Regions from separate parts of the Citrobacter telavivensis genome, predicted to be linked through region 2. Evidence: predicted binding sites of a transcription regulator. Region 2 holds the regulator's gene; each other region holds the start of a gene.
What was found. Region 2 encodes PurR, which represses purine synthesis genes. Its sites were predicted from a motif close to CANGCAAACGTTTGCNTG; they were not measured.
Positions count from the first base shown of each region.

Region 1: the regulator PurR is predicted to act here: its motif matches at 5,989-6,006, upstream of glyA (serine hydroxymethyltransferase).
Region 3: the regulator PurR is predicted to act here: its motif matches at 5,997-6,014, upstream of purL (phosphoribosylformylglycinamidine synthase).

Region 1 covers NZ_JBGUBF010000005.1:38,457-46,624, reverse strand. The annotation lists gene ACERJC_RS18900 (DUF5107 domain-containing protein) at 1-2,636, opposite strand, end outside; gene ACERJC_RS18895 (ROK family transcriptional regulator) at 2,750-3,943, shown strand; gene ACERJC_RS18890 (DoxX family protein) at 4,009-4,431, shown strand; gene glyA (serine hydroxymethyltransferase) at 4,618-5,871, opposite strand; gene hmpA (NO-inducible flavohemoprotein) at 6,199-7,389, shown strand; partial or broken gene ACERJC_RS18875 (hypothetical protein) at 7,583-7,699, shown strand; gene glnB (nitrogen regulatory protein P-II) at 7,696-8,034, opposite strand; gene glrR (two-component system response regulator GlrR) at 8,095-8,168, opposite strand, start outside.
Region 2 covers NZ_JBGUBF010000001.1:1,242,145-1,250,312, reverse strand. The annotation lists gene grxD (monothiol glutaredoxin 4) at 79-426, opposite strand; gene ACERJC_RS06005 (C40 family peptidase) at 762-1,595, shown strand; gene sodB (superoxide dismutase [Fe]) at 1,722-2,303, shown strand; gene ACERJC_RS05995 (MFS transporter) at 2,350-3,516, opposite strand; gene cydH (cytochrome bd-I oxidase subunit CydH) at 3,685-3,774, opposite strand; gene purR (HTH-type transcriptional repressor PurR) at 4,069-5,094, shown strand; gene punR (DNA-binding transcriptional activator PunR) at 5,091-6,023, opposite strand; gene punC (purine nucleoside transporter PunC) at 6,135-7,340, shown strand; gene cfa (cyclopropane fatty acyl phospholipid synthase) at 7,632-8,168, shown strand, end outside.
Region 3 covers NZ_JBGUBF010000005.1:24,367-32,534, forward strand. The annotation lists gene ACERJC_RS18820 (MurR/RpiR family transcriptional regulator) at 1-695, opposite strand, end outside; gene murQ (N-acetylmuramic acid 6-phosphate etherase) at 812-1,714, shown strand; gene ACERJC_RS18830 (PTS transporter subunit EIIC) at 1,717-3,081, shown strand; gene yfhb (phosphatidylglycerophosphatase C) at 3,085-3,720, shown strand; gene tadA (tRNA adenosine(34) deaminase TadA) at 3,748-4,266, shown strand; gene mltF (membrane-bound lytic murein transglycosylase MltF) at 4,282-5,832, opposite strand; gene purL (phosphoribosylformylglycinamidine synthase) at 6,089-8,168, shown strand, end outside.

The sequences.
Region 1 (8,168 bases), on a different contig from region 2:
CCCCCTTCCCAGGGATGGAACACGCGCTCGCCAAGAACCTTCGCCGCTTCATCGTAGTAGCCCAGTCCGTTCCACAGACTAAGTAACTCCACCGTCAGATCGTCACGCTGGAATACCACCGTTTTGCGTGATTCAAGCTGTTGCAAACGCTGCCCGACAGGCGTAGCCAACAGCTTATTGAGATAATCCAGTTCAAACAGGAAGCGGGCGTTGTCGGGCTCCAGCGCCACTGCCTGCGACAAATACTGGTGTGCTTTTACGGCATCCTGCTGTTTGTTCCACGCATAAATCCCCAGCAGACGATGCACTGGCGCAAATTCAGGTTCTTGTTGCAGGGTGAATTGCCAGCAGGAAAGCGCCTCTTCGTAGCGGCGTTTGCTGTACCAGAAGCAGCCCAGCAGATAGCGGGCATAGGCGCTGTGCGACAGCGTTTGCAGCATCTGCACTTCGTCAAGAGTGTTTGGGAAACGCACCCGGTTGTGCAGGCAGGCCCGCGCCTGGTCGATGAACGGCTGCGGATTGTCGCTTAGCGACGCCCGCCACAGCAGCGGCAGCGTTTCCTGGCTGTCCAGTAGCTCCAGCAGTTCGCGAGCCGCGGCTTTCTGACCGAAAGAGAGCAGCCACCCCGCCAGTTCACAAGCGTTGGTACCGCGTCGACCCGTAATAGCGATAAGCGCCGTTTTCGACAGTTCATCCCGGCGTATTGCCCAGCGCGCATAGTGCAACGCATAGCTGAGCGGATAGTCATGGAGCTGCTGTTCGATGTACTTCAACGCCTCTGATGTGCGCCCCAACGCTGCCAGCACCAGCGCTTTCAGCCCCATCGCCAGGTTGTTGCTGCCGTTAAAACGCAGACTCTGCGTCACTTTTTCCAATGCATCCGCCTGGTCGCCGCGCGCCATCGCGATCCTCGCCAGAGCCCAGAAGGCCGCATCGCGACAGTTTCCACTCCAGCTCGCCTTGTAGTAATGCTCCCAGGCCTGTTCGCAATCGCCCTGGCGCTCCAGCGCAGTGGCCAACAACATACTGGCTTCGCCATCGCGCGGGTTTTTGTTCAGGTGATGCGCTCGCTGTAATGCTGCTCTCGCACAGCGTTCAGCCTGCGTCCAGTCAGCCTGGTTCAGCGCCAGCGTCCCCAATGCGACGTTGTTGCGGTAATCCAGCGGATCAATCGCTAACGCCCGGCGATAGTAATCCCCGGCGTAACGACTGGCATGGTTGTACTGCTCCAGATGCTGACCGATAAAGTAGAGTTCATCCGTGTTAGACAACGCCTCCGGTTGTGCGGGGGCCGTTGCCGCCGAAGGTAGCGGCAGATCGTCAGCAATATGCTCTTCGTATCGCAGCAGCGTCTGACCGTCGTGACGCGTGACCGTCATGGCGATCCGCGTATAGCCCGAATCGGCAAGCGTCGTCAGCCAGTGTTCCCCCGGTGCCAGCGTCAGCGTGGTTTCGAAGAAAGGCCCGCGGTCTGCGCTGAGCGTCACCCGCACGTCATGTAATGGCGCAACGGCATAGACGCCGACGGACAGATGGTTTTCATCACGCACCAGTCGCAGCGCCAGGTCAGTGCTGGCGTTTTGCACCGTCCCTAATTCGCTATACGGCAGGAAGTTCTGAACGAACACCTTCTCTTCGTAAGGCGCAAGCCAGGTGAAATCAGGCTGGTTGTCGGTAAACACCCCGGTCATTAATTCGATGTACGGACCATTTTCATCGGTCAGGTTGCGATCCCAGGCGACACCGAAATCCCCGTAGCCCCAGCTCCACTGTTTTTTTCCCGGCGAGATATGATGATCGGCAACGTGCAACAGTCCGCCGCGCTCGCCGTGATGCCAGGCACCGACAAAGTCGTAGTCCGATTTTTCCGCCATGTACGAAGTCGGCACCGGCACATTCTTGTAGCGGGAGATATCCACCCCCGCCGAGTAATCGACTTTGTAATAGGTGCCCGTGGCGATCGGAAAAGCGGAAACATCGCGCTTGCCGTGATCGAATACCGCCGTAACATCAGGTGGGAACACGCTTTGATGATCGTCGCCGCCCTTCACCGCCGGGTTCGCCCACCATAAAAAGTGGCGCGGCGTGGCGTTGCCGTTGAAGACTTTACCGGTAATTTCTATCAGCGCGCGATCCGGGTAGAGGGTGAATCCGGTCATCACCTGTAGGCCGCGCATCGGCTCCACTTCGCCCATCCAGACGGTTTGCTCACCGTGCTCCCCTGCCCGCTGCGTAAAATCCACCGGCATAAAAGTGGTGGGACGATGGTGCTGCGGCCAGTTAAATTCGATCCCACCCGAGATCCACGGCCCCAACAGACCAACCAGCGCGGGTTTCACCACCTCGTTGTAATAGACAAAATCGCGCTGCTGTACTTTGTCATACGCGCGGTGAATACGCCCACCCAGTTCTGGTAACAGCATGACGCGGATAAAATCGTTTTCCATCCACACGGCCTGGTAATCGCGCATCTCGCGTTTGCCGGTCAGGGTGTCGATCACGCCATAAGGGTAAACCGCCCCTGAAGAACCCTGATAAACCCGTTTTTCCAGGAACATTGGATTGGTGTCTTCCTCACCCACCGTCCAGGTCGGTAATGAGAGGGTCTCCTGCCAGACCTTAACTGAACCGTACATGCTGCCTCCACTCAATAAACAAAAGTAAAATGTCGTCTTGTGGCTATTGTGTGGCAGTTAACTGGCGGTAAAATGCGCAATGCTCACGCAATATAGTTAAGGGAGTTAAGTGTATGCAGCGTTCGGGATTCAATAACGCCCGGGTCAGACAGGCGAATAAACAGATCTTTCTGTCGCATTTGTGGCGCGAAAAGCAGCTCAGTAAATCGCAGCTGGCGCAGCTCACCGGCCTGTCGATTCCGGCGGTGAGTAACATTCTTGAAGAGTTGCTGGATGAAGGCCGGATTTACCACTCCCGGGAAACGCTAAGCCAGCGCGGGCTCAGCAGCGGGAGTTTTCATCTGCCGGAACGGGGCGCGTGGACGCTGTGTATGAACGTCACCCCCACCAGCCTGACCAGCCAACTTGCCGATGCCCGACTGATGGCGGTTGGCGACTGGCAGCACGAGGTGATCAACGCCGCAACGCCTGAAGCGCTGCTCGCGGCGATTGCCAGCCACTGGCGGCGCTGGCGTCAGCGCTATCCCGACATCACAATCAACCTGGCGCTGGGCGTCCACGGTCAGGTGGATCCGATCACCGGCGCGTCGAAAACCATGCCGCAGGCACCGTGGAAAACGCCAGTGGAAATAAAGTATCTGCTGGAGGAGCGGCTCGGCATACAGGTCCGTCTGGACAACGACTGTGTGATGTTGGCGCTAGCGGAAAAATGGCAAAACCCGGCAGCCAATGAAGATTTCTGCGTCATCAACGTCGACTACGGTATTGGGTCCTCTTTCGTTATCAACGAACAGATTTATCGCGGCAGTCTGTACGGCAGCGGTCAGATTGGTCATACCATCGTTAACCCCGACGGCATCGCCTGCGACTGTGGCCGTTATGGCTGTCTGGAAACCGTCGCCTCACTGAGCGCATTGAAAAAGCAGGCCAGAGTCTGGATGAAGGCGCAGCCGGTGCCGGGAAGGGATCCGGAAACGCTGACCACGGATATGCTAATCGATGCCTGGCGCAGGGGTGATGTGCGCATTCAGGCGTGGGTGGAGCATGCCGCCAGCGCGATTGGTCTAAGCCTGTATAACTTTCTCAATATCCTGAATATTAATCAGATCTGGTTGTACGGGCGCAGTTGCGCCTTCGGTGAACCCTGGCTCAACACGCTAAGACAACAGACGGGATTTAATCCTTTCGATCACGGAGATAACCCGCGAGCAAAAGCGACACAGATTGGCTTTGGTACGCTGACTCGCGCCCAGCAGTTGATGGGAATTGGCTATCTGTACGTTGAGTCGCAGCTAAACGACATTTAGCCAATGGCGAGGCGGGCCGTTGTGTATTAATTTTAAAGTACGTTACTCATGTCAATGAGCCTGCTATGAACACGTTACGTTATTTTGAGTTCGGTGAATCACGCCATCTGTTTTTACTGATTGCCCGCATTGCGCTGACGGTTCTGTTTATTATTTTTGGCTTTCCTAAGCTGACGGGTTTCGACGGCACCGTACAGTACATGACCTCTCTCGGTACGCCTGCGCCAATGCTGGCGGCCATTATTGCCGTCGTCATGGAGGTTCCCGCAGCGATACTGATTGTACTGGGCTTTTTTACTCGCCCGCTGGCAATCCTCTTCGTTTTTTATACGCTGGGTACGGCAGTAATCGGCCATCATTTCTGGAATATGACCGGTGATGCGGTCGGTCCGAATATGATTAATTTCTATAAGAATGTCAGCATTGCCGGGGGGTTTTTGTTATTAGCCGTGACTGGTCCGGGGGCGATATCGGTAGACAGGCGTTAGACCGTCGCCCGATGGCGCTTCGCTTATCGGGCCTACAAAACCATTGATATCGCAGGTTTTTGTAGGTCGGGTAAGCGTAGCGCCACCCGACAATTCATGTGTCGAAGATGTACCAATTTCGTCTGCAGGATGTTTGTCATCAATCAAAAAGGCCGCTCGCGCGGCCTTTTTGACTTCTGCGATAACTTATGCGTAAACCGGGAAGCGTGCGCAGATATCCAGAACTTTACCTTTGATGCGCTCAATCACCGCTTCATCATTGATGTTGTCCAGCACATCACACATCCAGCCTGCCAGCTCTTTCGCTTCCGCTTCTTTAAAGCCGCGACGCGTGATAGCCGGAGAACCGATACGGATACCGGAAGTGACGAACGGGCTTTTCGGATCGTTCGGCACGCTGTTTTTGTTCACCGTGATGTTGGCACGACCCAGCGCGGCGTCAGCTTCTTTACCGGTCAGATTTTTGTCCACCAGATCCAGCAGGAACAGGTGGTTCTCAGTACCGCCGGACACGACTTTGTAGCCACGATTCAGGAATACTTCCACCATCGCTTTGGCGTTTTTCGCAACCTGTTGCTGGTAGACTTTGAACTCTGGCTCCATGGCTTCTTTCAGCGCCACGGCTTTACCCGCGATAACGTGCATCAGCGGGCCGCCCTGCGCGCTTGGGAAAACGGCAGAGTTCAGTTTTTTGTACAGCTCTTCGTCACCGCCTTTCGCCAGGATCAGGCCACCGCGCGGGCCAGCCAGCGTTTTGTGGGTGGTGGTGGTCACAACGTGAGCATGCGGAACCGGGTTCGGGTAAACGCCTGCGGCGATAAGACCCGCGACGTGCGCCATATCGACGAACAGGTATGCGCCAATGCTGTCAGCGATTTCACGCATTTTTGCCCAATCAACCACGCCGGAATAGGCAGAGAAGCCGCCGATGATCATCTTCGGTTTGTGGGTCTGAGCCAGCTGCGCCATCTCTTCGTAGTCAATTTTACCGGACTCATCAATACCGTAAGGCACGATGTTGTACAGTTTGCCAGAGAAGTTAACCGGGGAGCCGTGAGTCAGGTGACCGCCTTGCGCCAGGTTCATACCCAGAACGGTATCACCCGGTTGCAGCAGCGCGGTATAGACGGCGAAGTTAGCCTGGGAGCCAGAGTGCGGTTGCACGTTAGCGTAGTCTGCGCCAAACAGTTCTTTCGCGCGGTCAATCGCCAGTTGCTCAACGATATCCACGTATTCGCAGCCGCCGTAGTAGCGCTTGCCCGGATATCCTTCAGCGTATTTGTTAGTCAGCTGAGAGCCCTGCGCCTGCATGACGCGCGGACTGGTGTAGTTTTCGGAGGCGATCAGTTCGATGTGCTCTTCCTGACGTACTTTTTCCTGCTCCATAGCCTGCCACAGTTCGGCATCATAATCGGCAATGTTCATTTCACGCTTTAACATCCGCATCTCCTGACTCAGCTAACGATAGAATTTTTGGCCTTAAAAGGCGGTCCTGTTGGACAACGGGCAACAGTATAACTGAATCATTCTGCGATAACAGGTCTTGACAAAGGAATTTACGCAAACGATTACCTTCACACGACACAAGGCTTTGCCGAATGAAGACCTTACAAATTTCAACGGATTTCTTTTCAGGTTTGTGATGCAGATTTTTCACGTTGTCGCTTTTAAAACGCAAAGCGTCAAAGAACCATTTACAGTGCAGGGGTATTTTTTATAAGATGCATTTGACATACATCATTAAAAGTTCACATAAAGGAAGACCGTATGCTTGACGCTCAAACCATCGCCACTGTAAAAGCCACCATTCCCCTGCTGGTTGAAACGGGCCCCAAACTGACCGCCCATTTTTACGATCGCATGTTTGCTCATAATCCTGAACTCAAAGAAATTTTTAACATGAGTAACCAGCGTAATGACTCCCAGCGTGAAGCCCTGTTCAATGCCATTGCCGCCTATGCCAGCAACATTGAAAATCTGCCTGCCCTGCTGCCTGCGGTCGAAAAAATCGCCCAGAAGCACACCAGCTTCCAGATCAAACCAGAACAGTACAACATTGTCGGAACCCATCTGCTGGCGACCCTGGACGAAATGTTCAACCCGGGCCAGGAAGTGCTGGAGGCGTGGGGCAAAGCCTACGGCGTGCTGGCTAACGTCTTTATCAATCGCGAAGCGCAAATCTACCGTGAAAACGCCAGTAAAACCGGCGGCTGGGAAGGCACACGTCCGTTTCGGATCGTGGCGAAAACCCCGCGCAGCGCACTGATTACCAGCTTTGAATTTGAACCGGTGGACGGTGGCGCCGTGGCTGACTACCAGCCAGGCCAGTATCTGGGCGTCTGGCTGAAACCGGAAGGTTTTCCGCATCAGGAAATTCGTCAGTATTCTCTGACCCGTAAAGCGGAGGGTAAAGGTTACCGCATTGCCGTTAAGCGTGAAGAGGGTGGTCAGGTCTCCAGTTGGCTGCACAATCAGGCGCGCGTTGGCGACGTGGTGCATTTAGCGGCGCCGGCTGGCGATTTCTTTATGGCGGTTGACCACGACACGCCGGTTTCGCTGATTTCTGCCGGTGTCGGTCAAACGCCGATGCTGGCAATGCTGGATACGCTGGCCAACGCGCAGCACAGCGCCCAGGTCAACTGGTTCCACGCCGCAGAAAACGGCGATGTGCATGCGTTTGCCGATGAGGTAAACGAACTGGGTAAAACGTTGCCGAACTTTACCGCGCACACCTGGTACCGCGAACCGAGCGAAACGGATCGCGCTAACGATGCCTTTGACAGCGAAGGTCTGATGGATCTGAAGGCGATGAAAGCGGCTATCGATATTCCGGGAATGCAGTTCTATTTGTGCGGTCCGGTGGGCTTTATGCAGTTTGCCGCGAAGCAGCTTGTTGAACTGGGTGTGAATAACGAAAACATTCATTACGAATGCTTCGGCCCGCATAAGGTCTTGTAATTACGTCATACCTGATGGCGCTGCGCTTATCAGGCCTACGGGATGTTGTAGGCCGGATAAGGTCTTGTAATTACGTCATGCCTGATGGCGCTGCGCTTATCAGGCCTACGGGATATTGTAGGCCGCATAAGGTCTTGTAATTCCGTCATGCCTGATGGCGCTACGCTTATCAGGCCTACGGGATGTTGTAGTCCGGATAAGGTCTTGTAATCACGTCATGCCTGATGGCGCTGCGCTTATCAGGCCTGCGGGATGTTGTAGGCCGGATAAGGCGTTCACGCCGCCATCCGGCAAGCACGGCGCGGCTTAAATTGCCGCGTCGTCTTCTTCACCGGTACGGATACGTACCACGCGTGCCACATCAAAGACGAAAATCTTACCGTCGCCAATTTTGCCCGTCTGCGCCGTACGGATAATGGTATCGACGCAGGTTTCAACGATATCGTCCGGCACGACGATTTCAATTTTGACCTTCGGCAGAAAATCCACCATATATTCCGCGCCACGGTACAGCTCGGTATGCCCTTTCTGACGCCCAAAGCCTTTCACTTCGGTGACGGTCATACCGGTGATCCCTACCTCAGCCAGCGCTTCACGCACATCATCGAGCTTGAAGGGTTTAATAATCGCATCAATCTTTTTCATGCTAGTCCTTGAAAAGGTCGCCTGTCTTTTAATCGGATAAACGTAACATATTACGCTGACTTATTCTTTGAAATCGTTTGCATCCAGCTCATGGCGCGACAGTAGCTTATAAAACTCCGTACGGTTACGGCCCG
Region 2 (8,168 bases):
GCCGAGGGTGCAGCAGAGCGGCAGAAATGAAAAGGAGCTTACCCTGACACGGGAAAGCTCCTCTTAACCATCTACTGATTACTCAGCATCTGATTCTTCAGATTTGTATTTTGCAGCGGTCTCTTTGATCAGTTGCTGCAGTTCGCCACGCTGGTACATTTCGATCAAAATGTCACAGCCGCCAACCAGTTCACCGTCAACCCACAGTTGCGGGAAGGTCGGCCAGTTCGCGTATTTCGGCAGTTCAGCGCGAATATCCGGGTTTTGCAGAATATCCACATAGGCAAAACGCTCACCACAGGCGGAAAGCGCCTGCACAGCCTGGGCTGAAAACCCGCAGCTTGGCAGTTTTGGAGAACCTTTCATGTACAGGAGAATCGGGTTTTCAGCGATCTGGCGCTGGATTTTTTCGATAGTGGTGCTCATTGTCTTGCTTCCTTAACTTCTCTTACGGCAGTCGTCTGACATTGTAGCGGTTCAGGGCGACATCGGAAAATAACATTTTCATTACGCTTTACTATTTTATCGTCTGAACGCTTAAGTTGCATTCCCAATAATGGTTTCCCCGGTGCTTATGTCAGAAGTGCGCGCCAAATAACCAAATTTAGCTTTGGCTGCTGTTTTTTTTTGCACTCAATAGCGAAACCGCATTTTTAACAATAAAAGCTATTAACTTTATCCGTTTCTATAGATTAGAATCATCAGGTTTTGTAAATCACACGCAGGTATGATTGCGACCTGCCTTAACAGAGGAATGCTCAGTGGCGCGGATAAACCGACTTTCCCTCACGCTCTGTGCTTTGCTATTTACAACGATTCCCTTTATGCCGATGGCACATGCGTCCAAGCAAGCCAGGGACACCGCTGATCTTTCGCATAGTAAGAAAGCCAGCGACAAAAAGAAAAGTACGGCAACAGCGAAAAAAACGAATAAAACCAGTCAAAAAACCGTTAAGAAAACCACCAGCAAATCCAGTACTAAAACCGCCTCTTCTTCTAAGAAAAAACTTACCGCTCCCGCTAAAGCCAGCAAAACAGCCAGCCGCAAAGGAAAAACCGTCGCGACGAAAAAGACAGCCTCCGTCACCTGGAGCGAAAAATGCACCCCGCGCAAAGGGCACAAACCGACGTGTGTCAAAGTGAAGAGCACAGTGCCAGGCAAGATTGCGGATGCACATAAAGTCAAAGTGCAAAAAGCGACCAGCACGGCGATGAACAAATTAATGAGCCAGATTGGCAAGCCGTACCGCTGGGGAGGCACGTCGCCGCGCACCGGTTTCGATTGCAGCGGTCTGGTTTATTACGCCTATAAAGATCTCGTAAAATTCCGTATTCCGCGCACCGCAAATGAAATGTATCACCTGCGTGATGCCGCACCGATTGACCGTGAAGAATTAAAAAATGGCGATCTGGTGTTCTTCCGCACTCAGGGACGCGGCACCGCCGATCACGTTGGCGTTTATGTCGGCAACGGCAAATTTATCCAGTCGCCGCGCAGCGGCCAGGAAATCCAGATAACGTCGCTCAGCGAAGATTACTGGCAACGCCACTACGTTGGCGCTCGCCGGGTCATGACCCCCAAAACCATTCGTTAAAACTTTACCCTGTTGTTAACGCAACAGGGTAAGTTCATCTTTTGTCTCACCTTTCAATTTGCTACCCTATCCTTACGCACAATAAGGTTATTGCGCGAAATACTATTAATAATAAGGAGAGAAGCAATGTCGTTCGAATTACCTGCACTACCGTATGCCAAAGACGCGCTTGCGCCGCATATTTCCGCCGAAACGCTGGAATATCACTATGGCAAACACCATCAGACCTATGTCACCAACCTGAACAACCTGATCAAAGGCACCGCCTTTGAAGGAAAATCACTGGAAGAGATCGTACGAAGCTCCGAAGGTGGCGTGTTCAACAACGCCGCTCAGGTCTGGAACCACACATTCTACTGGAACTGCCTGGCGCCGAATGCGGGCGGCGAGCCAACCGGTAAACTGGCTGACGCGATTGCCGCCTCTTTCGGCAGCTTTGCGGAGTTCAAAGCGCAGTTTACCGATGCGGCGATCAAAAACTTCGGTTCCGGCTGGACCTGGCTGGTAAAAGGAAAGGATGGCAAGTTGGCTATCGTTTCAACATCTAACGCCGGCACGCCGTTGACCACCGACGCCACCCCGCTGATGACCGTCGACGTGTGGGAGCATGCGTATTACATTGACTACCGCAATGCGCGTCCTGGCTACCTGGAGCACTTCTGGGCGCTGGTGAACTGGGAGTTTGTCGCGAAGAACTTCGCCGCGTAAAAAAGATAACGCAGAAGGGCGTCCCTTCTGCGTTTTTGTTCTGCCGTTAACCTGCGACGCACACCTGTTCAGGCTGTTTTCTCGCCGAGACAAACACCAACAACAGCGCCATACCTGCCACAATCGCCCCCATCACAGGAACAAAACTGTAGCCTAACCCGCCTGAAATCACGGCCCCACCGGCGGCGGCACCCAGTGCATTTCCGAGATTAAAAGCGCCAATATTCACGGAAGACGACAGGCCCGGCGCTTCGTGAGCCACACGCATGACGCGCATTTGCAGCGGAGGCACCACCGCAAAGGTTGCCGCCCCCCAGACCACCATACTGACCGCCGCCCCCAGTTCATTTTGAGCCAACAAGGGGATAGCCAGCATAATCACCATCAGCAGCAGCAAAAAGCCCTTCAGCGTACCGTTAACCGAGCGATCGGCCAGTTTACCGCCGAGGTAGTTACCAATGGAGAAGCCCACGCCAATCAGAACCAGCATCCCGGTCACGAAGGTCGGGGTCGCATGGGTGATGCTTTGCAGGACAGGCGAAATATAGGTATACAGCGTAAACATAGCGCCCGCCCCCAACACGGTAGTCAGCAGCGCGGAGAGCACCTGAGGACGCATTAACACCGCCAGCTCTTTTTTCACTTCCGGACGCGCCCCGGCACCGCCTTTCGGCAACGAGAAAAAGAGACTCAGCATCGAGATAACGCCCAGACCGGCTGTCGCCATAAACGACATTCGCCAGCCGATGGTTTCCCCCAGCCAGGTCGCCGCCGGAACGCCGCCGATATTGGCGATAGTCAGCCCCATAAACATCGTGGCAACGGCGCTGGCCTGTTTGTGCTTCGGCACCACGCTGGCTGCTACAACGGAACCCAGGCCGAAGAACGCGCCATGGTTGAGGCTGGTTAAAATGCGTGACAGCATCAGCGTGGTGTAATCCGGCGAAATCGCCGAGAGCACGTTACCAAGCGTAAAGATAGCCATCAGAAAAATCAGCGCATTACGGCGTCCACGATGTGACAGAAGCAGCGTCATCAGCGGGGCCCCAACCATCACGCCGACGGCATAGGCGCTAATCAACATGCCTGCGGCGGGGATGGACACATCAACGCCACGCGCAATGACGGGCAGCAGCCCCATTGGCGAGAATTCGGTCGTACCGATGCCGAATGCGCCGATGGCCAGCGCCAGTAACGGATAATTAATTTTCATGCAGTGATGACTCCGGCTCTTCGCGATGAGGCGCGAGGCTTAACTAAGAGTCAAAAGCATGACATCAATCACAAAAAAAGAGAAGTTAACAAAAATACAAAAGACTTTTGCAGATTCGATAACAATATGGCGGGAGGTTCGAGGGAGCAGGCACTCCCCCGAGGGAAATCAATGCAGTGCCGCTGTCAGACCGCCAGCAACGATTAAAGCCAGAACAATAAACGTGGTCACTAATGAAAATTTCAGATCGGTGCTCATCAACTTTTCTCCTTTTTATTCCCACACAAAAAGTGATATAGCGCATTTTTGCACACTTGAGTGCAAAAATCTCCCACGATTTAGAGTGATATGTGCTTTTAATACTTCCCCTTTTCGTTAAGATCAGCCAAAATTCGACGCTTACTTGATTAGCGTACCGGCCATTGACCCCTTCCTGACGCTCTGTGGCGTTTTCCCGGCATGCCGCAACCCTGACGTTGCGCACAGGATGATTAAAGGCAAACGTTTACTTAGCATATTTTAATGTTCAGGTTGGGTCTGGAGTGAGATTTAATGGCAACAATTAAAGATGTAGCGAAACGCGCAAACGTTTCCACTACAACCGTATCACACGTAATTAACAAAACGCGTTTCGTCGCTGAAGAAACACGCAATGCAGTGTGGGCGGCAATCAAAGAATTGCACTATTCCCCCAGCGCTGTTGCCCGTAGTCTGAAGGTCAACCATACCAAGTCTATCGGCTTGCTGGCGACCAGCAGCGAAGCCCCCTACTTTGCCGAAATTATCGAAGCCGTTGAAAAGAACTGCTTCCAGAAAGGCTATACCCTGATCCTCGGTAACGTCTGGAACAATCTGGAAAAACAGCGTGCCTATTTGTCCATGATGGCGCAAAAACGCGTTGATGGCCTGCTGGTGATGTGTTCCGAATATCCCGAACCCCTGCTCTCGATGCTGGAAGAGTACCGTCATATCCCGATGGTGGTCATGGACTGGGGCGAAGCCAAAGCCGACTTCACCGATACGGTGATTGATAACGCCTTTGAGGGCGGTTATATGGCTGGCCGTTACCTTGTCGAACGCGGACATCGCGAAATTGGCGTGATCCCGGGACTGATGGAGCGCAACACCGGCGCGGGCCGTCTGGCCGGTTTTATGAAGGCGATGGATGAAGCGCTGATTAAAGTGCCGGAAAACTGGATTGTGCAGGGCGACTTCGAACCGGAATCCGGCTACCGTGCAATGCAGCAAATTCTGTCGCAGGCGCATCGCCCGACGGCGGTCTTCTGTGGCGGCGATATCATGGCAATGGGTGCCCTTTGCGCTGCGGATGAGATGGGCCTGCGCGTACCGCAGGACGTGTCGCTGATAGGCTATGACAATGTGCGCAACGCCCGCTTCTTTACGCCCGCATTGACCACCATCCACCAGCCAAAAGATTCGCTGGGTGAAACGGCCTTTAACATGCTGCTGGACCGTATCGTCAATAAGCGCGAAGAGTCACAGTCCATTGAAGTCCACCCACGCCTGGTGGAGCGCCGCTCCGTTGCGGATGGCCCTTTCCGCGACTACCGCCGTTAAACCTCTTTTGCGGGAGTCTCGTCAGGCTCCCGCAGCCACTCTTTGTTCAGCGTTTCGCTGTCTCCCAGATAGTCCAGCAGCCAGATCAGCGCAGGTGACATATCGTTCTGCTGCCAGGTCAGGCAACAGGCTGCGTCCGGGAAAGGGTTCTCCAGATCCAACGCCACCCACTGCCCCTTATTGAGATACGGCTTGGCAAAATGTGTCGGCACCATGCCGACACAAAGTCCGGCGCTGATACAGGTCGCGGAAGAGTCCCAGTCCGGAACCACCACCCGCTTCTGGTTGTCCAGCAGCCAGGTCACGCGTTTCGGCAGCGTGCGGGAGGTATCTTCCAGTACCAGTGACGGCCAGTTGCGCAACGTGTCATCGCTTAAAGGCCCGCTCATGGCGGCCAGCGGATGTGTGCTGGCAACGACACAACACCAGCTCAGTTTGCCCATATCGCGGAAGGTGTATCGACCTCCTACCGGGATCGCCTGGGTTGCGCCGATAGCGAGTTCAACCCTGCCATCTGACAGCGCGTCCCAGACGCCATTGAACACCTCCTGAAAGACCAGCAGTTCCACGTCATCAAAGTGGCGATAGAAATCGACTATCAGCTGTCTTGTGCGTTCAGGGCGCACGATATTGTCCACCGCGATGGGAAGTTGCCCACGCCAGCCGTTGGCTATCTGCTGACACTGCTGGCGCGTGATCTGCATTTTTTTGATGACAGAGCGGCCCTCTTTCAAAAACCAGGCTCCCGCCGGGGTCAGTACTACATCGCGATGACGACGTTCAAAGAGCGGGACCGCCAGCCACTCTTCCAGTTGCCGGACCGTATAGCTGACCGCTGAGGGCACCCGGTGCAACTCCTGAGCGGCGGAGCTGAAACTCCCGTTGCGCGCCACGGCATCAACGACTTCCAGTGCATATTCTGACCACATAATCTGCCTACAAAATTTTTGAATGCAATAAACAAATATTACCGTTTCACAAGCCGAAATTCACTCCCTACACTCTGCGCCAGTGTTATTCATTAAAATTAGAGAACAACTATGCAACCAGGAAAAGGGTTTTTAGTCTGGCTGGCAGGGCTCAGCGTGTTGGGTTTTCTGGCAACCGACATGTATTTGCCCGCTTTTGCCGCCATTCAATCTGACCTGCAAACACCGGCATCTGCCGTCAGCGCCAGCCTGAGTCTGTTTTTAGCCGGCTTTGCCGTCGCGCAACTGCTTTGGGGCCCGCTCTCGGACCGCTACGGCCGTAAACCGATCCTGCTGCTGGGTCTGTCCATCTTCGCCCTCGGTAGCCTGGGTATGCTGTGGGTCGAAAGCGCGACAGGGCTGTTGGTTCTGCGCTTTATTCAGGCGGTGGGCGTCTGTGCGGCGACCGTCATCTGGCAGGCGCTGGTCACCGATTACTATCCCTCGCATAAAATTAACCGTATTTTCGCGACGATCATGCCGCTGGTCGGACTGTCTCCTGCCCTGGCGCCGTTATTAGGAAGTTGGATCCTGACCCATCTTTCCTGGCAGGCGATCTTTGCCACGTTGTTTTTCATCACGCTGCTGCTGATGCTGCCTGCGCTGTTCTTAAAACCCTCAACCCGGGCGCGAAACGACAGCAAGGATAAATTGACCTTCACCACGCTGCTGCGCGCGAAAGCGTACCGCGGTAACGTCCTGATTTACGCTGCCTGTTCCGCCAGCTTTTTTGCATGGCTGACCGGCTCGCCGTTTATTCTGAGTGAAATGGGCTACAGCCCGGCGGTGATTGGACTGAGCTATGTACCACAAACCATCGCGTTTCTGATTGGGGGCTACGGTTGTCGCGCCGCGCTGCAAAAGTGGCAGGGACAGCAGCTTCTGCCCTGGCTACTGGTCATCTACGCGCTGAGCGTGGTGGCGACGTGGGCGGCAAGCTTTATCCATCACATTTCGCTTGCGGAGATCCTGATCCCGTTCTGTGTAATGGCGATTGCCAACGGGGCTATCTACCCGATTGTGGTTGCGCAGGCGCTGCGTCCTTTCCCGCAGGCAACGGGTCGTGCCGCTGCCCTGCAAAATACCCTGCAGTTGGGTCTGTGCTTCCTGGCAAGTCTGGTGGTCTCCTGGCTTATCAGCACCCCGCTGCTGACCACGACCAGCGTGATGCTGTCGACGGTCATACTGGCTGGACTGGGTTATAAGATGCAGCTGCAAACCTCAAGCGCCAGTGAACAGCCTGATAATCACGGGATTGCCCACAGCGAATCCCATTGATATTATTGATAATCACCCTTAATTAGTCGGCTAACAATTTTTGGTTGAATCATCGATTTTTGAGGCCTATACTAAATTTCGGTTGTTAAAATTACGATAATAATTATGTGCTAACGGGAACCGGAGCGTTCCCGGTTCACCACGGATGGCCTTTTCGGCAAGGGGTCCTCCCTTCCTCTGTTCTACGTCGGATAATAGACTCGCGGAATGATCCCGCGAGATTTCTCACAAAGCCCAAAAAGCGTCTACGCTGTTTTAAGGTTCTGATCACCGACCAGTGATGGAGAAGCTATGAGTTCATCGTGTATAGAAGAAGTCAGCGTACCGGATGACGACTGGTACCGTATCACTAGCGAATTATTAAGCCGCGCCGGTATTGCCATCAACGGCTCTTCACCAGCAGATATACGCGTCAAAAACCCCGATTTTTTCAAACGTGTTTTACAAGAGGGGTCGCTCGGTCTGGGTGAAAGTTATATGGATGGCTGGTGGGAGTGCGATCGACTGGACCAGTTTTTTAGCAAAGTCCTGCGCGCAGGACTGGAAAACCAACTTCCACACCATTTCAAAGATACTCTCCGCATCGCCGGCGCTCGCCTGTTCAATTTGCAAAGTAAAAAACGCGCCTGGATCGTCGGTAAAGAGCATTACGATCTCGGTAACGATCTGTTCAGCCGCATGCTCGACCCGTACATGCAGTATTCCTGCGCTTACTGGAAGGACGCTGACACTCTGGAAGCGGCGCAGCAGGCCAAACTGCGGTTAATCTGCGAGAAGTTGCAACTGCAACCCGGTATGCGGGTGCTGGATATCGGCTGCGGCTGGGGC
Region 3 (8,168 bases), on a different contig from region 2:
GCGATGGTATACAGACAGTGGCTGGCGCGCTGCTGGAGCGCATTGGGCGTGAACCCGGTGATCGCCAGGATCTGCCCCCCGACGCGCAGGGTTTCCTCTGCTGCCAGATTCAGTTCCCGACGTTCCCCGCTGTAGGAAATCGCCACCAGCAGAGAGTCTGGCGTCAGCGCCTGAACCGTGGCCAGCAGCGCATGCATATCGCGCTCAACAATGGCGTTCAGACCAATCTTCATCAGTTTCCAGGCAAAATTCTGCGCCACCAGGCCGGATGCGCCAATGCCGGTTAACACTATCCGGCGGGCGTTGCGCAGCATCGTTACGCTTTCGGTCAACTTCTCTTCGTCGTTGACATCCAGCGTGGCATGCATCGCCGCCACGTTCTCTTTGATCAGTTTTTCACCGACCAGACGCAGGGGATCGTCGCCGCGGATTTGGTTATGCACCGGCACGGAATGCGGGTTCGGGTTGCTAACCAGCGCTTCGCTGATCGCCAGTTTCAGCGCCGGGAACCCCTTATAGCCGAGCTTTTGCGCGAACTTCACCACGCTCGACTGGCTGACGCCCGCTTCGGCTGCCAGCTGCTGTGAACTGAGGTGTCGGGCGGCATCGGGTTGGATCAGAAGATAGTCCGCGAGTTTTTTATCGCTTTGCGCAAACCCCGGGTAGCGCTGGCGGATGCGAATCAAACAGTTCATGGTCTCTCCTGGCGAAAACGTGATGGCGGCAACAAAATGAAATTTCACTCGCCTGTACGAATATTATATTCCATTATTGGTCGATAATATGAATTAAAAATTCCTGAGGAGCAAACATGAATCTCGGCGCTTTAGTGTCAGAAACCCGTAATCCGCAAACAATGGACCTCGACGCGCTGTCGACGCTGGAGCTGGTTCACCGTTTTAATCAACAGGATACGCTGGTAGCGGAAGCAGTAAAAGCAACATTGCCCGATGTTGCGAGCGCCGTCGATGCAGCGGCTGAAGCGTTAAAATCCGGTGGCCGGATTATCTACATGGGTGCGGGGACCAGCGGCCGACTCGGCGTGCTGGATGCGTCTGAATGCCCACCCACGTTTGGCGTTCCTCACGGTCTGGTGGTGGGGCTGATTGCCGGTGGTCCGGGGGCCTTACTGAAAGCGGTTGAAGGGGCAGAAGACAATGCGCAGCTCGGTGAAGACGATCTGATTGCCCTGAACCTCGCGCCGCAGGATCTGGTGGTTGGACTGGCGGCCTCAGGGCGTACGCCGTATGTCATCGGCGGACTGAAATATGCCCGCAAAACGGGCTGTACCACGGTCGCTATCTCCTGTAATCCCGACTCTCCTATTGCCCGGGAAGCCGACATCGCGATTTCTCCTGTGGTAGGGCCGGAAGCATTGACAGGCTCAACGCGGTTGAAATCCGGCACCGCGCAAAAGCTGGTGCTCAATATGATCTCCACCGGGGCGATGGTGAAGTTTGGCAAGGTTTACCAGAACCTGATGGTGGATATGAAGGCCACCAATATCAAGCTGATGGACCGCGCATGCCGGATGGTGGTTGAAGCCACTGGCATTGCGCGGGCAGAGGCACAAACGTTGCTGAAGCAGACCGATTTTGATGTGAAACCGGCCATTCTCATGGCGCTGAGCGGCCTTAACGCCGATGCGGCGCGAGAAAAACTGGCCACCCATCAGGGATTTTTACGGGCTGCGTTAGCAGACTCATCGAGGTAACTATGGATAAGACGGCGACCCTTGCCAGCGACATTCTGCTGGGGATAGGCGGAGAACAAAACATTCTGCGTCTGGAAAATTGCATGACGCGCGTCAGGGTGGAGGTGAAGGACGATGCGGTGTTGGATATCCCGCGTCTGAAACAGCTACCCGGCGTCAGTGGCTACGTAAAGCAGGGGGCGCAGCATCAGCTTATCGTCGGGCCCGGCAAGGCGGCAAAGGTCGTTGATGCCATGCGTTCACTACTGACAGAAGGGGGAGCGCGCCCGGTCGGCGATGATATTGAGCGCACGAAATCGCAGGCGAAAGCGAAGTACAAAGCGCCCATGAGCGATGCGCTACGCAAACTGGCGAACGTTTTTATTCCCCTGATCCCGGCGTTTATCGCTTCCGGTTTAATCACCGGCATTATTAACATTCTCAAGCGCCCGGATATCGTCGGTGATTTCGCCACCCATTATCCCAATATGCTGGGGCTGATGGGGATCTTCGGCAGTGCGGTCTTTGCCATCATGAACATTCTGGTGGGGGTGAATACTGCCAAAGTCTTCGGCGGTTCGCTGGCGATGGGGGGCGTGATGGCGGGCATCCTGTCGAGTCCGCAACTGGCGCAAATTACCCTCTTTGGCGAAGCGTTGCAGCCAGGTCGCGGTGGGGTTATCGCCGTGCTGCTGGTGGTGGCGCTGATGTGCTGGATCGAGCGTAAGTTCCGCGAGATATTGCCCGGTTCACTGGAGCTGATCCTCAATCCGCTGCTGACGACGATCATCACCGGCACGATTGCGATTGTGGCGCTGCAACCGCTGGGCGGCTGGATTTCAGAATCGATAGCCCAAGGCGCGTCCTGGGCTATCGATCGCGGCGGCTTGCTGGGGGGCGCGGTCCTGGCGGGAACATTCCTGCCGCTGGTGCTGACGGGGCTGCATCAGGGACTGGTGCCAATTCACGTCGAGCTGGTGCAGGCTCACGGCTACAACGCGCTCTTTCCCATTCTGGCGATGGCAGGCGTCGGGCAGGTGGGGGCGGCGATTGCCGTGCTGATGAAAACCCGTAACGCGCGGCTGAAAAAAGTGATTAAGGGGGCATTACCGGTAGGATTACTCGGGATTGGCGAACCGCTGATTTTTGGCGTCACGTTACCGCTGGGCAAGCCGTTCATGGGGGCCTGCCTGGGCGGCGCGGTAGGCGGGGCGCTGATCAGCTACTGGAAGGTCGCAACCGTTATCACCTTTGGCATTTCCGGATTGCCGCTGGCGTTAACGATTGTTGCCGGAAAAGTGATGTTCTATCTGTTAGGCTATTTAGTAGCAGTCATAGCCGGGTTTTTGTTTACCTGGCTGTTAGGATTCAACGATCCCGAGGAGTAAGGTTTGACCAATCACGCGCGTCGTGTCGTTTTTTTTGATTTGGATGGTACGTTACATCAGCAGGATATGTTCGGCAGTTTCCTGCGCTATCTGTTGCGTCGCCAGCCGCTGAATGCGCTGCTCGTGCTGCCGTTGTTGCCGGTGATCGTTGGCGCATTACTGATCAAAGGGCGCGCCGCGCGCTGGCCGATGAGTCTGCTGCTGTGGGGGTGTACCTTCGGTCATCGCGAGGCTCGTTTGCAGGCCAGACAGGCCGATTTTGTCCGCTGGTTTCGACAGAACGTCACGGCGTTTCCTCAGGTGCAGGAACGTCTGACCACCTATCTGCTCAGTTCTGATGCCGATATCTGGCTCATCACCGGTTCGCCGCAGTCGCTGGTGGAACAGGTCTACATTGATACGCCGTGGCTGCCGCGCGTGAATCTGATCGCCAGTCAGATGACGCGAGGATACGGCGGTTGGGTGCTGACCCTGCGCTGTCTGGGACACGAAAAAGTGGCTCAGCTTGAACGTAAGATCGGCACGCCGCTGCGCCTTTACAGCGGCTACAGCGACAGTAATCAGGACAACCCGCTGCTCTATTTTTGTCAGCACCGCTGGCGCGTTACGCCTCGTGGAGAACTCCAGCAACTGGAATAGTTGAAATCATAGTATAATGCGCCCGCTATGATTACCGGAGTACTCCCTTTGTCAGATGTTGAATTTAGCCACGAATACTGGATGCGTCACGCGTTAACGCTGGCGAAGCGCGCCTGGGATGAACGAGAGGTCCCGGTCGGTGCCGTATTGGTGCACAACAATCGCGTGATTGGCGAGGGGTGGAACCGCCCGATTGGCCATCACGATCCCACCGCGCACGCAGAGATCATGGCGCTGCGCCAGGGCGGCCTGGTCCAGCAAAACTATCGTCTGATTGATGCGACGCTGTACGTGACCCTTGAACCGTGCGTCATGTGCGCGGGTGCGATGGTGCACAGTCGCATTCGTCACGTGGTATTCGGCGCGCGTGATGCAAAAACCGGTGCAGCCGGTTCGCTGATGGATGTCCTTCATCATCCGGGAATGAATCATCGCGTTGAGGTCACTGAGGGGATACTGCGTGAGGAGTGTGCGACGCTGCTCAGCGATTTTTTCCGCATGCGCCGTCAGGAGATCAAAGCGTTGAAGAAAGCCGCAGGTCAGTAACCATTGCGGCTCTGTTTACTTCTTCTCTTCTTTCTTCTGCGGTAAACGCAGCAGTGATGGAGAGTGCGTCAGATAGCCAGATGACGATTGCGACAGGAAGGCGACGAGTGGTCGTCGCTGTTTGCCAAAATCTGTCGGCGAAACGACCGGATACTCTTCAGCCAGTTTCATCTCTTCTGCCAGCTGCTTTTCTTTCTCCTGCAAATAGCCCAGCAGGCTTATCTGATACTTACGGATGTTCTCAACATAGGCGTAGGCTTCATGTCCGCGCGCATAGCCATAGGTCAGCTTGCTGTAATACTGTTTTTGACTGAGCATGGGCAGGCGCTGTTTGACGTCCGCCCAACTGTCCGGATTGCCCTTCGTCTTGGCCGTCAGCGCCCGCGCATCAAGCATATGCGCATAACCCATGTTGTAGGCCGCCAGCGCAAACCAGATGCGCTCGTTTTCCGGCACGGTGTCCGGCACTTTACTCATCATGTCCTGTAAATAGCGCGCCCCACCGCTGATGCTCTGCTCAGGATCGGTCCTGTCGGTCAGACCCAGACTTTGCGCGGTGTTCTTAGTGAGCATCATCATGCCGCGCACGCCGGTGGGCGATGTGGCCTGCGGATCCCAGTGTGATTCCTGCCAGGCAATTGCGGCAAGCAGCTGCCAGTCAATCTCCTGGGCGTATTTCTCAAACAGCGGTTTCAGGTCGGGGAGCATGGCGTCAACCGCGCGCAGAAAGGTGCGGGTATCGACATAGTCAAAATCATCGCCGTGCCCAAGATACTTTTCTTCGAGACGTGCCAGTGAGCCGTCTTCATTCATGCCGTTGAAGAAATCGAGCAGGGCGGCAGATAGCGAGTTGTCATTATCCAGCGGGCTAAACCAGGTCACCGGCTGTTCGTCGGTGACGTCCAGCGCAACGGCAAGTTCGGGGTGGACGCGCTGGTAAAGGCTGATGGCGACAGAGTCGGCGATGGTGTAATCCAGTTGACCGGCAATCACCGCATCAAGCAGTTCAGTTGAGCCTTTTTTCTCGTCGATCCGCCAGCTCAGTTCAGGGTATTTTGTCTGTTTCAGGGTTTGCAGATCGTTCGCCACCACATGTCCTGGGGTGATGGTGAGCTGACTTTCCGTCACGCTGCCCAACGAGCGGGGACGATACTGGCCCACTTTGTAGACCAGTTGCTGGGATACTGAATAGTAGGTTGGCCCCGGCTGATAGTTTTTCACCCGTTCGCTGTTGTAGACCAGCCCGGCCGCCAGCAGGTCGGCGTTGCCATTATCGAGGTCGTCAAACAACTGGCTGATGTTCTGGCGTACGGTAATCTTCAGCTTTACGCCCAGATAGCTGGCGAACTGCTGCGCCAGCTCATAATCGAGCCCGTACGGCTTACCGTTAAGTTTTGACCAGGTGAGCGGCGACTCAATGGTGCTCACGCGCAACTCTCCCCGCGACTGGATCGCGGCGATACGATTATCAGCTTTACCGAACCAGGGGATTGAGGGCCAGAGGGCCGCCGCCAGCAACAGCGTCAGTATGCCGATGAACAGATAATTAATCTTTAATTTTTTCAATTAGTTAATTCTCTGAACCGTGCGTTGCCTCAGGATGGGAAAAGAAATAGAAAGACCAGGATTATTCATCAATGAGCGGCATTTTGCTTAAACTTGCGCCAGTTGGCAACTAATTAGCGCTATCGATAGCATCGTATGACAACAATGCGGGGTGATTTTATTTCGACGCAAACGGTTTCGTCGGCGGCTCAGATTCTTTATAATGACGCCCGTTTCCCCACTTGGGCACACCGAAAGCTTAGAAGACGAGAGACTTATGATGGAAATTCTGCGTGGTTCGCCTGCACTGTCCGCATTCCGTATTAACAAACTGCTGGCACGTTTTCAGGCTGCCAACCTCCAGGTAAGCAATATTTACGCCGAGTACGTCCATTTCGCTGACCTGAACGCCCCGTTGAACGAGGATGAGCACGCGCAGCTTGCCCGTCTGCTGAAATACGGCCCCAGCCTGAGCAGCCACACCCCGGAAGGGAAACTGCTGCTGGTGACGCCTCGTCCTGGCACCATCTCCCCCTGGTCTTCCAAAGCGACGGACATCGCCCATAACTGCGGTCTGCAACAGATTGACCGTCTGGAACGCGGCGTCGCTTATTATGTTGAGGCCTCCACGCTGACCGCTGAACAGTGGCAGCAGGTTGCCGCTGAACTACACGATCGAATGATGGAGACGGTGTTCTCTTCATTAACCGACGCGGAAAAACTGTTTGCCCACCATCAGCCTGCGCCGGTTGCAAGCGTTGACCTGCTGGGTGAAGGCCGTCAGGCGTTGATTGACGCTAACCTGCGTCTCGGTCTGGCGCTGGCGGATGACGAAATTGATTATCTGCAGGACGCGTTTACCCGACTGGGGCGCAACCCGAACGATATTGAACTCTACATGTTTGCGCAGGCGAACTCTGAGCACTGCCGTCACAAGATTTTCAACGCTGACTGGGTTATTGATGGCAAGCAACAGCCGAAGTCGCTGTTCAAGATGATCAAAAACACCTTTGAGACCACCCCGGATCACGTGCTTTCCGCTTATAAAGACAACGCGGCGGTGATGGAAGGGTCTGAAGTGGGTCGTTACTTTGCCGACCACGCGACCGGACGCTACGACTTCCACCAGGAGCCGGCGCATATCCTGATGAAGGTGGAAACCCATAACCACCCGACGGCGATCTCCCCGTGGCCGGGGGCGGCGACCGGTTCCGGCGGCGAAATTCGTGATGAAGGGGCTACCGGACGCGGCGCGAAGCCAAAAGCGGGTCTGGTCGGTTTCTCGGTCTCTAACCTGCGTATTCCGGGTTTTGAGCAGCCGTGGGAAGAAGACTTCGGCAAGCCGGAGCGCATTGTGACCGCGCTGGATATCATGACCGAAGGCCCGCTGGGCGGCGCGGCGTTTAACAACGAATTTGGTCGTCCGGCGCTCAACGGCTATTTCCGGACTTACGAAGAAAAAGTGAACAGCCACAATGGCGAAGAGCTGCGCGGTTATCATAAGCCGATCATGCTGGCGGGTGGGATCGGTAATATCCGCGCCGATCACGTGCAGAAAGGCGAAATAGTCGTTGGGGCGAAGCTGATTGTCCTCGGCGGCCCGGCGATGAACATCGGCCTGGGCGGCGGCGCGGCGTCCTCCATGGCGTCCGGCCAGTCTGACGCGGATCTCGATTTTGCCTCCGTCCAGCGTGATAACCCGGAGATGGAACGCCGCTGTCAGGAGGTTATCGACCGCTGCTGGCAGTTGGGCGACGCCAACCCGATCCTGTTTATCCACGACGTCGGCGCGGGCGGTCTGTCGAACGCCATGCCTGAACTGGTCAGCGACGGCGGACGCGGCGGTAAATTTGAACTGCGTGACATCCTCAGCGATGAACCAGGAATGAGCCCGCTGGAGATCTGGTGCAACGAGTCCCAGGAACGTTATGTGCTGGCCGTTGCGGCGGATCAACTGCCGTTATTTGACGAGCTGTGCAAGCGCGAGCGCGCGCCGTATGCGGTGATTGGCGAGGCGACCGAAGAGCTGCATCTGTCGTTAAACGACCGTCACTTCGACAATCAGCCTATCGACCTGCCGCTTGACGTACTGCTCGGCAAAACGCCGAAGATGACCCGCGACGTCCAGACGCTGAAGGCGAAAGGCGAGGCGCTGAACCGCGCGGACATCACCATCGCGGATGCCGTAAAACGCGTTCTGCATCTGCCGACGGTGGCGGAAAAAACCTTCCTGGTGACCATTGGCGACCGTACCGTGACCGGGATGGTATCCCGCGATCAGATGGTCGGTCCGTGGCAGGTGCCGGTGGCTAACTGCGCGGTGACCACCGCCAGCCTCGACAGCTACTACGGCGAAG